DNA from 2 places in the Paenibacillus sp. GD4 genome. Region 2 is predicted to be linked to the other one. Evidence: riboswitches for the same ligand, from Rfam matches in the RefSeq annotation. Region 2 holds a riboswitch; the other holds the start of a gene.

Region 1 (5,391 bases), on a different contig from region 2:
ATCCCTCCCTCCCGTTCGGCCACCTTTAAGATTCTCGCCGGATTCACTTTTAGGATAATCGATGGCTTTTGCAAGAGCAAGAAATAATAGCAAATTTGGAAGTGCAACAGGAACCCACCTATAATTCGACATTATCTCTAGTTATATAGTATAATAGTACTAATTAACTCAGAGCGGAGTGGTTCCCATGGTACATTTACTCTGGAATGCATTTGGGATCATAAGTTTTAGTATCGTCATTTACATATCAATTAGCGGCTTTTTTGATAGTGGAAAATTCGGAAACCATTGATCCTCAAATACTTGAGAATAAAAAAACCATTTACATCCAACACTACCTTTATTCTCTTTTATGCGGAGTGACTACTTTGGAATCCATTCCTTCTTTCGACCAAATACAAGAACTCAGAAAGGTTCTTAGGGACATCAGCATTGCACACTGGTATGGTGATGATTTATTCTCATGGCAGTGGTGGCTTCTCTTTGCTGCCTCCATCCTTCCATGGGTCCTTTGGTACAAGTATTTCCTGCCAAGAAAAGATCCATCTTTGGTCTATACGTATGGATTGATTTTGGGCGTAATGGCAACGTTCTGGGATGTTATAGGTGTAGATCTTTTGTTATGGGCTTATCCCACTAAATTAGTTCCAATGGTTCCTCCGTTATTCCCTGCAGATTTAAGCGTCATACCTGTAAGCTTCATGTTAATCTACTCGGCATTTAGGAATTGGAAGAGGTATGCATTGGCGACCCTGTTATGCTCTGCCTTTTTTGCCTATATCGTAGAGCCACTTTTTATTTCAAGTGATATGTTTGTAATCAATAAGCCCTGGACACATTCACACTCGTTTGTAGGATTATTTCTGTTAACACTTTTCTGTAAATGGTTTACTCAGAAAATTTACGCAAAATTTATCTCCAACCTCGGCTCGGCCTGATACGGCCATGCATAGCTCCGGCAAATAGCCTCAAGAACATGTTATTCAACGGAAAGCTCGTCAATTGCTTGAACAGCTAGTTCCAACGCTTTTATTCTTCTTGCTAAAAGGGTTCTTTGGGGACTGCCTGTCTTTGACTTAGTAAAACTGTTATTAATGGATGGTAATAAACCAGTAATAACATTGCGGGCTGCTCTTACATCTTCCTGAGTATATTGATGGGGGCTTTGATTCCAGATGTTTTCCAGCGCGGCCAAGCCGATGCAAACAGCCTTGAGTCGTTTCTTCGCTAGGGTCGTATTTGTACCATTATCCGTCATCTGGGAAATCGCATTCTCAAGCTTACTGATCGTCGATTGCAAAGATTTCAATGATTCCAACTTATCTACATCTGTTAATTTTTCCATGTCAGTACTGTCCTTTCCTTGTACCTGTCGATGTAAATCGTTCTTTACTTCAATGAAATTATGGGCAACCCCGTCTTAAATAAAAATGTTGTCTTAATCGGTATGCTGCTTGATCAGCTTCTGAAAACCAAGCGTCTTCTGGACTTTCCGGTAAAACGATCGAATCGATTCCTTGTCGCTGTACAGTTCGATCGTCTCCCCCTCTAGATAGGGCCTCCGGAAATACCGCCAATTGACACGAGTCCCGACATACTCCCAGCCGGCACCCGCATAAAGCTCGCAATATTCTTCCAGCTTCTCGGCGTTCATCGTATCCTGGTAATCCATCCGATACTCATACCCGACGCTCGGATCGTAATCGAAGCGGTAACGAATCATTCCCGGACGGTTCAGATGCAGCCCGCGTGCCGACAAGCCGGTCAACCAAACCTCGTCGCGCTTATAGTTCCAAACGAAAGAAAATCGGTTTTTGTATATCGATTTGGCGAGCCGAGCAACCTTACTCATGTACCATTCCTCACTAATTCTGTGACCTTTCGTCCGTTGCTTAACAATTCTTCCATTCGCTCCATTTCCGCCATCACGACTTTCTTGCCAAGAGGGGTAATCGCATAGGTTTTGCGGCGCGAATCCACCCCAACTTCGTCTGAAGGGACGATCAGTCCTTTTTTCATCAAATTATTAAGCGCCGTGTACAATGTTCCCGCCCCGATTCTGACGCGGCCTCCGCTCATTCTCTCCACGTCCTGCATCATGCCGTATCCATGTGCAGGAGATGCATACAGCGAAACCAAAATGTAGTAAAACGCTTCGGTCAAGGGCAGCATATCCCTGGTGTCCTCCAACGTGTCGCCTCCGTTCTCCATAACTATATCGTATGTCGGTATAATAACTAATGATATATCGACTGTCAATATATATGTACAAAATACGACGGCAGCCTTCGTTAATCGGCTGCCGTCGTGTTATGTTTGAGCTATCTCCTCTCCCTTATGCTTTCTAGTTCAATGTTCCGTCGAACTATCTCTTCCCAGAGTAATGTAATAAAATCTCTATGTAATTCCAATCTTACAGCATCTTTATAAGCCTTGATCAATAAATCTTCATCTAAATCCGATAAACCTATTTTTTCACTCATAGTCTCTGTCATCACCTTATACAAAAAGGTTGCTGTTTCGGCAACCCGGCTGCCGTGGATAGGCCCGTAGCTTTGCGTCCTTACTTTTCAGTAAGTTTGCTATTTCGAACAGTATAACTGTAATGTAAACCTAGACTAGTTTCATTTACAATATTAAAAATTGAAATATATGGTACTTTATAATCAAGTTTTTCTTAAGTTATGCTCCGAGATTACATATTCACTAATTGCAGCCGCGAAAAATCCTGGTGAAGCGAGCTTATTTTATTGATTTGCTCGATGCCATTATTCATGTTTGAAAAATTCAATTACCAACACAATTAAGCCAAGAATTGAAAGGGACACCACCCACTATCAAGTTGCTATCGTTCTCTGACAGCGTGCAAATGCCCTAATTATTATTATCTTCTTGAGTCTTTTTGTTTTGTCTGTATCGCATTATGGCAATAGGTAAGTTCAACACTCCAGTAAGAAAACAACATATAAGAGGTATCAATTGCGGCAGGGTAGGGTAAATTGCTTTTCCATCTCCTACAGGTCCAATTTTGGGTTGATGGCTATCCCACAAACCATACAGAAGACCCAAAAAAGGTGTTAATATGCAAATGACACTTGCAACTATATAAAACACAAACTTGTTCACTTCTCCTCCTCCTAACGATGAAGCTGCACGCGCCGAACTGCTCTCTGTGCATAGTGCTATCGACTAAGGATCGAGCTAGTGTAGTATTTCGTGTAATCTTCCACATGTTCCAAAAAATACCACAATCACTTATACGTCTCACTCCAAAAAATGTTTCATTTTGCGAGCTGTGACACAAAACAGTTCAAATATCGTCTAAAAAGCGGACGCACAAGGGACGAACCGCTCTTTTCTCTAATTTGCTCCTCCACTTCGGTTCCCCACACAACTAGTTTTCTTTGCCGTACCTTTTCTTCAAGCCATCGACTTCAATTTCAATACCAATATCGTTCGACCAACCAGTGTAGCCTGTTCCGTCCAGCAGCTTGCCTTCAAATGCCATGCCGACACTGACTTTCTGATGAGCCGGAAGCGTTATCGTTTTCGGTTCGAACTTGACCTTCGATGAACTTCGTATGAGATAAAGCCTGAGCGTTACATCCTTTTCCTTCCCAAAGTTAACCAGCGTAAGGGTGCAATCAGCTTTCGTACTCGCTTTCTCCGATCGATAGCTGCACTGGCTGTTATTTTTGGAAAAATCGACGGAAGCAACGGAATTGGAATGATAATGCACAAGAACCATGGCATGCTCGATCACGATCGGAAACAGAAACGGGAAGGCGATACAGCTCAGTACGATCCGGCTTCGAATTTTGGGAAACCGCACTTGATAATATTTCACCGCACCAATGTAACCAGTAATAATGACAAGCAGCCCAACAGTAACCGAGATATGAAGCCCCGAATCGTACTCAGCATTGGTCCACGGTGGTACTCCAGCCATTCTGAATATACTGTCTCCGAAAGAATAGCCAAGGTGGGTGTTAGATATGAGAAGCAGACCGATCAGAATGAGAACGAAAAACAGAACTTCTTTTCTATGCACTTCATCACCCCTTATATCGCCTAGCTCAGAATAATTTAAGAGAAGATGCTTCGCAACGTCAAGAAGGGGTGATCCCTTTCATTCTCAGATGACGAGAAACACCCCTTCTTGGCTTGTCCTGTAATAATTAGTCTTCTTCCTTTGGCCACCCGCCCCACAAATTGCCCATATGTCCGTCCGGGTCGCGGAAGGTAAAACCGTAACCACCTTGGGGCTTGTACACCATTTCGCCAACTGCGGCATCCTTCTTCTTTAACTCTTCATACGCTTCATGAATGTTGTCCACCTGAAGCGAGATAATCGGCTGAAGCTGCCCCCGGCTGTTCGTAAAGTCCAATTTCGGCACCTCCGGGCAGCGAACAAGCCCTAAACCGACACCTCCGACGTTGAGCCAAGCCTCTTGGTCGCCCGGGGTATATTCGAACGTGAATGGAATGCCAAGCATCTCCTTGTACCACCTCACGGAAGCTTCCAAATCACGAACCGGCAATTGGACAACCGCATAGTTTTTTACATTGACCGCCACAAAGTATTCCTCCCTCATATCGTTCCTCGCGAGAAAAATTCGATCAAATGGCCATCTGGATCTCGCAGAGTAAATGAGTAGTGCCCTTGCTATACGAATACATTCTCTTTCGTGACAGCATGGGCAGCGAGACTAAGGTAAGCACGGCAAATCATCACAGCCCACTGCTTAGACGGAGTGGGTGGGGTTTCGCATTTTATAGTTTTCGTGCCTTGATTACAAAGGTTACAGGAAGCATCTTTGCTTTTTTTGAAAAATCGCCGTTTCTCCTAGATTGCATAATTTCTTCATCAGATTCCTCAATCATTTGCTCAATGACAAATCCCTCTTTTGCTAACGCATTCACATAGGTTGATAGTTTACGATCCGATAATGTAAGTGTACTTTCGCCAAGAGTTACCGAATACCAAGATTCATCGAAATAGCATTTCTTAAAAACAAGCCTATCATTGTCTACAGCAACACATTTGTGTATCGGGTGAGACCAGCTGAAAATAAATATCCCGTCTTTTTTAAGGTAAGAAGCAATACGGCGAAAAGTCCCCTCAAGGTCGGTTGTCCAGCCTATGGCATAAATCGAATAAACAAAGTCAAAATAATCCTTTGGTATGCCGCATTCTTCTTCCATGGGAGAACAGATTAATGTTGCAGAAAGACCGCACGCTGTCAAATGCTGCTTTGTCTTTTCGATTTGGTTTTCCGATATATCCATCCCCCATAGTTCAGATGCTTTGCGTTCCCCAAGATATTGCAAGGATTGACCGCTTCCACAGCCTATTTCTAGCATCTTTTTCCCCGAGACATCGCCAAAAAG
Region 2 (5,391 bases):
CGCATTGGAGACGGGGCTTGCGACAAACGCTAAGAGTGACATCAGCAGCAGGATCAACGGAAGCGCAGCAGGCTCATTCGGCCTGCCGACTCCCCACCCTCTCCCCCATCGTGCAATGGCATATCGAAGGATGATGCTGCCTGCCCACAGTACGACGAATGTGGATGCAATGGCTCCGAAGGCGCTCCATTCCAGATGGTGCATCACGTAATGCCCCATTTCATGAGCCATGATAAGGAGTATTTCCGGCTCCTCCATACGCTTCAGCGTCGTATCCCACAGGACGATCCGCAGACTTCCCCCAATCCCGTTCACATAGGCATTCATGGCATTCGTCTTTTCCGACATCATGACCTCATAGACCTGATCGGCGGGAATTTCGGCCTTAGCGGCCAGGCTTAATATTTTCTGTTCGAGCACCGGGTCCGATAGTCTTGAGAACGGGTTGTACAGAGGATCAATGATGACGGGCTGAATATACATCATAAACAAGCTGAAGGGAACGGAAAGCAGCCACAGACGAAGCCACCAGCGTCCTCCCTTGCCTATAATCCAAAAGGCAACGGCGGCAACAAGCACCATCAGCACGTAATTGACCCCGAAGGAAATCAGTTTGTCTTTGACCCAGCTGGGGATCGACTGTGTTGAAATCCCGTAATATCGGGCCAAGGAAAAGCTGGTGATCCGAAGCGGAAGAAACCACAAAAAGACGGCGCCTTGAAGCAGAAGTACGAAAACAGGCAGTCGGAGAAAAGCAATCGGGACGGATTGAGAGAGTCGATCCTGCCACTTCCGAGCCCAGCCGGTCGTCAGAAGGATGAGGTAAAGGCCCCATTCCCAAGGGTAGCTGAGAAAAAATAAGCCGTTACGCAGGGCGGAATAAACAACGCTTTGCTCCCATTGCTGCGGGGAGAGGAAGGTTGCCGGATCTGCCGCCGTCCCCTTATAGGCTTCCGGGATCGTATGGCCTGAGGTAAACCAAAGATACACGATAATGAGCAGCATGAATACGGATAACGAGTAAAAGTACGTCCGAATGAAGGATCTTTTGCTAAGCTCGGCCATAGGTACCTCCTGATGTGACGGGTTATTCCTATCATACAATCTCTATTCCTTTGTTTACAAATTCATTTCCTTTTGGCAAAAAAGAAAAGACCGGATTGCCCGGTCTTTCCTCCTTATTTCGCCCCGCCACCGCCGCCGCTCTTACCTCCACCGGAGCCGCCTTGCCCCATTCCGGATTGCTCCTTATCTTTCCCGGAGCCTTCTTTGTCACTGCCGCCCCCGCCGCCGGAGCTTTGCTGGTCGCCTTGGCCTCCGCCGCCATCGTTCTGCTCCTGATCTCCGCCTCCTTGGTCACTGCCCGTCTGTTTGGCTTGACTTTGGCCGCCTTGACCTTGACCTTGAGACTGACCCTTCTGGTTATTTCCTCCACAGGCACTTAAGCTCCATACTAACGCTGCCGCTAAGAAAAACAATGCTGCCTTTTTCAATATACTTCCTCCATCGTAAGTGTAATTTTCTGTAAATCAAAACTAGTGTGAAGCTTTTGCTATTTTATTATTCATGGATGGCCCCGAATCATCCGTGTTTCTAAATGAATTGAATAAATCGGTTACTCCCTGTACACAGTAAAATATAGTTACAATGGATTCTACCAACCAGGAGGTACTCACCATGTTTCCGCAAAATCAAAACTCTTCCTATCAGCAATTTCTTGAGCAGCAGCAGCAGAGACAAATGGAACAAGCCCGTCAAGCCCAGCAGGCAATCGCCATGAACGGACTCAGCAACTTCACCCAGCAGGTTCGCGATGTACAGCAGCAGTTCATCCAAGTGCAACAGGATTTGCAGCAGGCGCAGTCTCAAGTTCAGACACAAATGGAGGCCCAGCAGCGACGCATCATGGAAATTCAACAGCGCTTGCAGCAGAGCATTCAGCAAATGGACGTACTGGTACAAGCATCCCAATACCAAGCGGCTCCTACGACCAATCAAAGACTTATGTAGACAAAAAAAGAGGCAGCGATCGTCATGCGAACGCTGCCTCTTGAGTTATTGCCGAATCAAGTCCATAGTCCTTGGCGATCATCCTCTTGGATGGCGCCATGCTCATCGATATCCGCTTCCACCCCGTGTTTATCATCTCTTCGAAGCCCAAGGCGTTCATGCGGCTGCACGTCTTCCCGCTCTCGGTTTCCCTTCGTCTCATCCATAGAGCCCATATCTTTGTCCCTCCTTATCGAGGGATAGCATATCCTATCCGAAGTCAACTCATACGCCTAATGGCATTCCTGCAAATAATCGCGAATCACCTGCAAGGCATCCATCAGCTCAAGGAGTTCCTCCTTCGTGGACTGCTTCAGGCATTGGGTTACCTCTTCCATGATCAAGGAGCTAACAGCTTCCTCCTGATAGACATCCTTCTGTACTGCTTCTGCACTTGACGCCATAGCTCCTCCACTCCATTCCATTCTACTCTATTTATTTAATACATGCTCGAATGCATCCTGGATTCTTTGTTTATCGAACGGCTTCACAATAAAGTCTGCAGCTCCAGCTGCAATCGCTTGCACCAGTAAAGACTGCTGACCCATGGCTGAGACCATAATGACCTTAGCCCTGGGATCCAAGGAAAGGATCTCCTTCAGCGCAGTAACGCCGTCCATTTCCGGCATAGTGATATCCATCGTGACCAAATCCGGGCAAAACTCTTCATACCTTTGAACGGCCTCGCTTCCGTTGGAAGCCTCGGCGACTACCTCATACTCAGAATCCTGCGAAATCATGTTTTTTATGATCATTCGCATGAACATCGAGTCATCGACGATCATAATCCGTTTGACCTTACGTCGCTTGGTTACGAAGGCTGGCAACACAAATACCCCCCTTTCCTATGCATGCCTAAAGGGAGGTACACTCATACTGACCCCATTCCTTCGGCAGCTGGCTGACATGGTTGTTCACTGTAGTCCCTTTAGCTTTGCGTCGCTGGCTTTCGCCAGTTTTGCCATTTATCGAGAATGCCATATGTAGTTAATCCAAGTTAATTATACCATGACCTGCTGCCAAAATCGACATGATTTTCCCTACGCTATTGGACCTAATCGTCCTCCCGAGAGTGTAAGGAATCCCTTGAAATAGCTCACTGCCCGCGGACTCCGTGCTGTAAATGCCTGAGAATAAGCTCATAGTAGCTACGGTCATGTGGGACCAAATCCCCCGCTGAAATGCTTCGTTCTACGGGAATCAGGCGGCCCTGCTTCAGCTCCACGCCCGATGCGCGTATGGAAGTCGCTGCTCCTGAGAAAAGCAGCTCCAGTCGGCTCAAAGGAATCTCGAACAGCCCTGTGACCTCTTCGGCTTGCAACCGGTAGTCTGAAAGAGGCTGGTCACAGCGGTACAGGAATACATTACAAAATTCGCAGTCGCGTCTTCCGTCCGCAAGCACCTTATTGCTAGAATACATCCCGCAGAACGTCAAGTCCGCATAATCGACAATAAGTCCCAGCTCCTCCTCCAATTCACGGGTGCCGTCTTCCACGCGCTCTCCTGCCGACAAATGCCCGGCACACGAAATGTCCAGCCTGCCTGGAAACGTATCCTTTTGCGGATGCCTTAGCTGAAACAATAATACCGGCCCCTCATCCCTGACGGTCCAAATCCAGCATTGAAAGGTTTGGTGCCATAATCCCTTTTGGTGCACCTCGGTCCGGCCGGCCGTTCCGATCCGCATCCCGTTGTGATCAAATATATCAAATAGCTCTTCGTGTCCCGGCATAGGAGCCTCCCTGCTTTGATCTATTGTATAGTAAAAACAGTTATAGTATTATAGGCGCAGCGAGTTATGTTATGAATGAGGAGTAGATTACCCGTGAGTGTACATGAAGCAATAACTTCCCATGTGAAGAAGCAAAATTCCCATCTTGAGCAATTTCTTAAGCTGGAAGCGAAGCGCGAGGAAGCCATCGATCAAGCTGTAGCTGCCTGTGCGGCTGGCCAAGCTTTTACGGTAGACCGGATTAACTATTGGACCGCACAAATCAATGCACATGCGATGAAGGGCATTTCCCCCACGCGTTCGCAGGTCACCGTCCAAATGGTCTGCGACTACGTATCCAAGAAATCCCAATAAGCGCCGGACTTGGAGGAGAAAAGCCAGCAGGACGGATGAACATATCATCTGCCGGCTGGCTTTCTTCGTGTCGTTATAACGACTTCCACTCCTCAAAGGAAATGCCCTCTTCTACCGCAAATACAAAATCGTCGATATCATAGATTTGGGCGGCAATTTCCGATTCGATGGCCTTCTCAAGAAACTCAACCTGATCGGTTAGAATAGGTGCCTTCTCCTTCATGGCACAGAGGATGATTTCGGTTTCAATCGGATCGAAACCTTCACCGAATTGAGCGTCCTCGAAGGAATTCATGACGGTGAAGGTGACCCTATCGTTGATCGGCATCGGAGGACTGATCCTCCAAGGCACGGCCAGAGCCCGCTCGATTTTTTTGCGATTAAACGGGTCCTCAAAAAAGGCAATCAGCTCTTGAATCTTCACCCGTACATGAGCCTCATCAGCCGGGTCGGGCATTATGGGCTCCGGACTGTCCTTCAGCTCATAAAGCTCCCTTATCGTGGAATAAGGAATAATATAATCAACCGGCTGACTTGGCAGCATCAATTCCCCATAGATGGCCGTCAAAACCGCTTCGATGACAAACCGCTTGCTCATCTTACGCTTCTTCCCCCTCCTGCTGCAATACTCTAAGATTATCATAACAGACAAGCGAATCCTTGACAAAATATAAACGCCTTCCGGGTAACGAATTATACTCCTTGCTTAACCGCTTCAACCAAATTCTCTTGATTTTTTTACCGAAGGTTGATATTTTAGTAAGGCTCTGCAACTTTACTTTTCTCTGGAGACCTGACATTACATGAATCGATTGCAACTTGTTCGTTCCCAGCTGTGGTTACTTATCCTGATTGGTATCATCGCCATCTCCTTCTCCTCCATCTTTATCCGCTGGTCGGAGGCCCCTGTATCAATCATTGCGATGTACCGTCTGTTCCTAACAGCACTCCTGCTTCTGCCTCTGTTACCGAAGCATTGGCCGGATGTTAAGAGACTCAGCCTGAAGGACTGGCATCTTTTGTTCTGGTCCGGGCTTACTCTGGGACTTCATTTCTTACTATGGATGGGCTCCCTGCGTTATACAACAGTAGCAAGCTCGACCGCTATCATGTCATTGGAGCCGCTGCTCGTCATGCTGGGCTCATTCCTGCTGTTCGGCCACCGCACGAAGGCTTCGGCTATCCTGGGGATGACCATCGCCATGATCGGAGCATTGCTGATCGGCTGGGGGGATTGGGGGCTGGAGGGCAGCGCT

What was found. Region 2 has a riboswitch for cyclic di-GMP ahead of RAC89_RS01095 (response regulator). Riboswitches for the same ligand answer to the same signal wherever they lie in the genome.
Region 1: it holds a riboswitch for cyclic di-GMP, as region 2 does, so the genes downstream of both, sda (sporulation histidine kinase inhibitor Sda) here and RAC89_RS01095 (response regulator) in region 2, are expected to answer to the same signal.

Annotation. Positions count from the first base shown of each region.
Region 1 covers NZ_JAVCYK010000002.1:1,189,000-1,194,390, forward strand. Annotated here, with positions in the region: gene RAC89_RS27990 (CBO0543 family protein) at 270-938, shown strand; gene RAC89_RS27995 (hypothetical protein) at 980-1,345, opposite strand; gene RAC89_RS28000 (DUF2812 domain-containing protein) at 1,439-1,852, opposite strand; gene RAC89_RS28005 (PadR family transcriptional regulator) at 1,849-2,190, opposite strand; gene sda (sporulation histidine kinase inhibitor Sda) at 2,322-2,495, opposite strand; cyclic di-GMP riboswitch class I at 2,520-2,594, opposite strand; gene RAC89_RS28010 (hypothetical protein) at 2,875-3,126, opposite strand; gene RAC89_RS28015 (hypothetical protein) at 3,395-4,051, opposite strand; gene RAC89_RS28020 (VOC family protein) at 4,179-4,577, opposite strand; gene RAC89_RS28025 (class I SAM-dependent methyltransferase) at 4,774-5,391, opposite strand, start outside.
Region 2 covers NZ_JAVCYK010000001.1:254,500-259,890, forward strand. Annotated here, with positions in the region: gene RAC89_RS01070 (M48 family metallopeptidase) at 1-1,065, opposite strand, end outside; gene RAC89_RS01075 (hypothetical protein) at 1,179-1,493, opposite strand; gene RAC89_RS01080 (hypothetical protein) at 1,678-2,010, shown strand; gene RAC89_RS01085 (hypothetical protein) at 2,067-2,225, opposite strand; gene RAC89_RS01090 (hypothetical protein) at 2,283-2,453, opposite strand; gene RAC89_RS01095 (response regulator) at 2,481-2,834, opposite strand; cyclic di-GMP riboswitch class I at 2,939-3,022, opposite strand; gene RAC89_RS01100 (NUDIX hydrolase) at 3,146-3,781, opposite strand; gene RAC89_RS01105 (DUF2533 family protein) at 3,875-4,135, shown strand; gene RAC89_RS01110 (ADP-heptose synthase) at 4,209-4,733, opposite strand; gene RAC89_RS01115 (DMT family transporter) at 4,939-5,391, shown strand, end outside.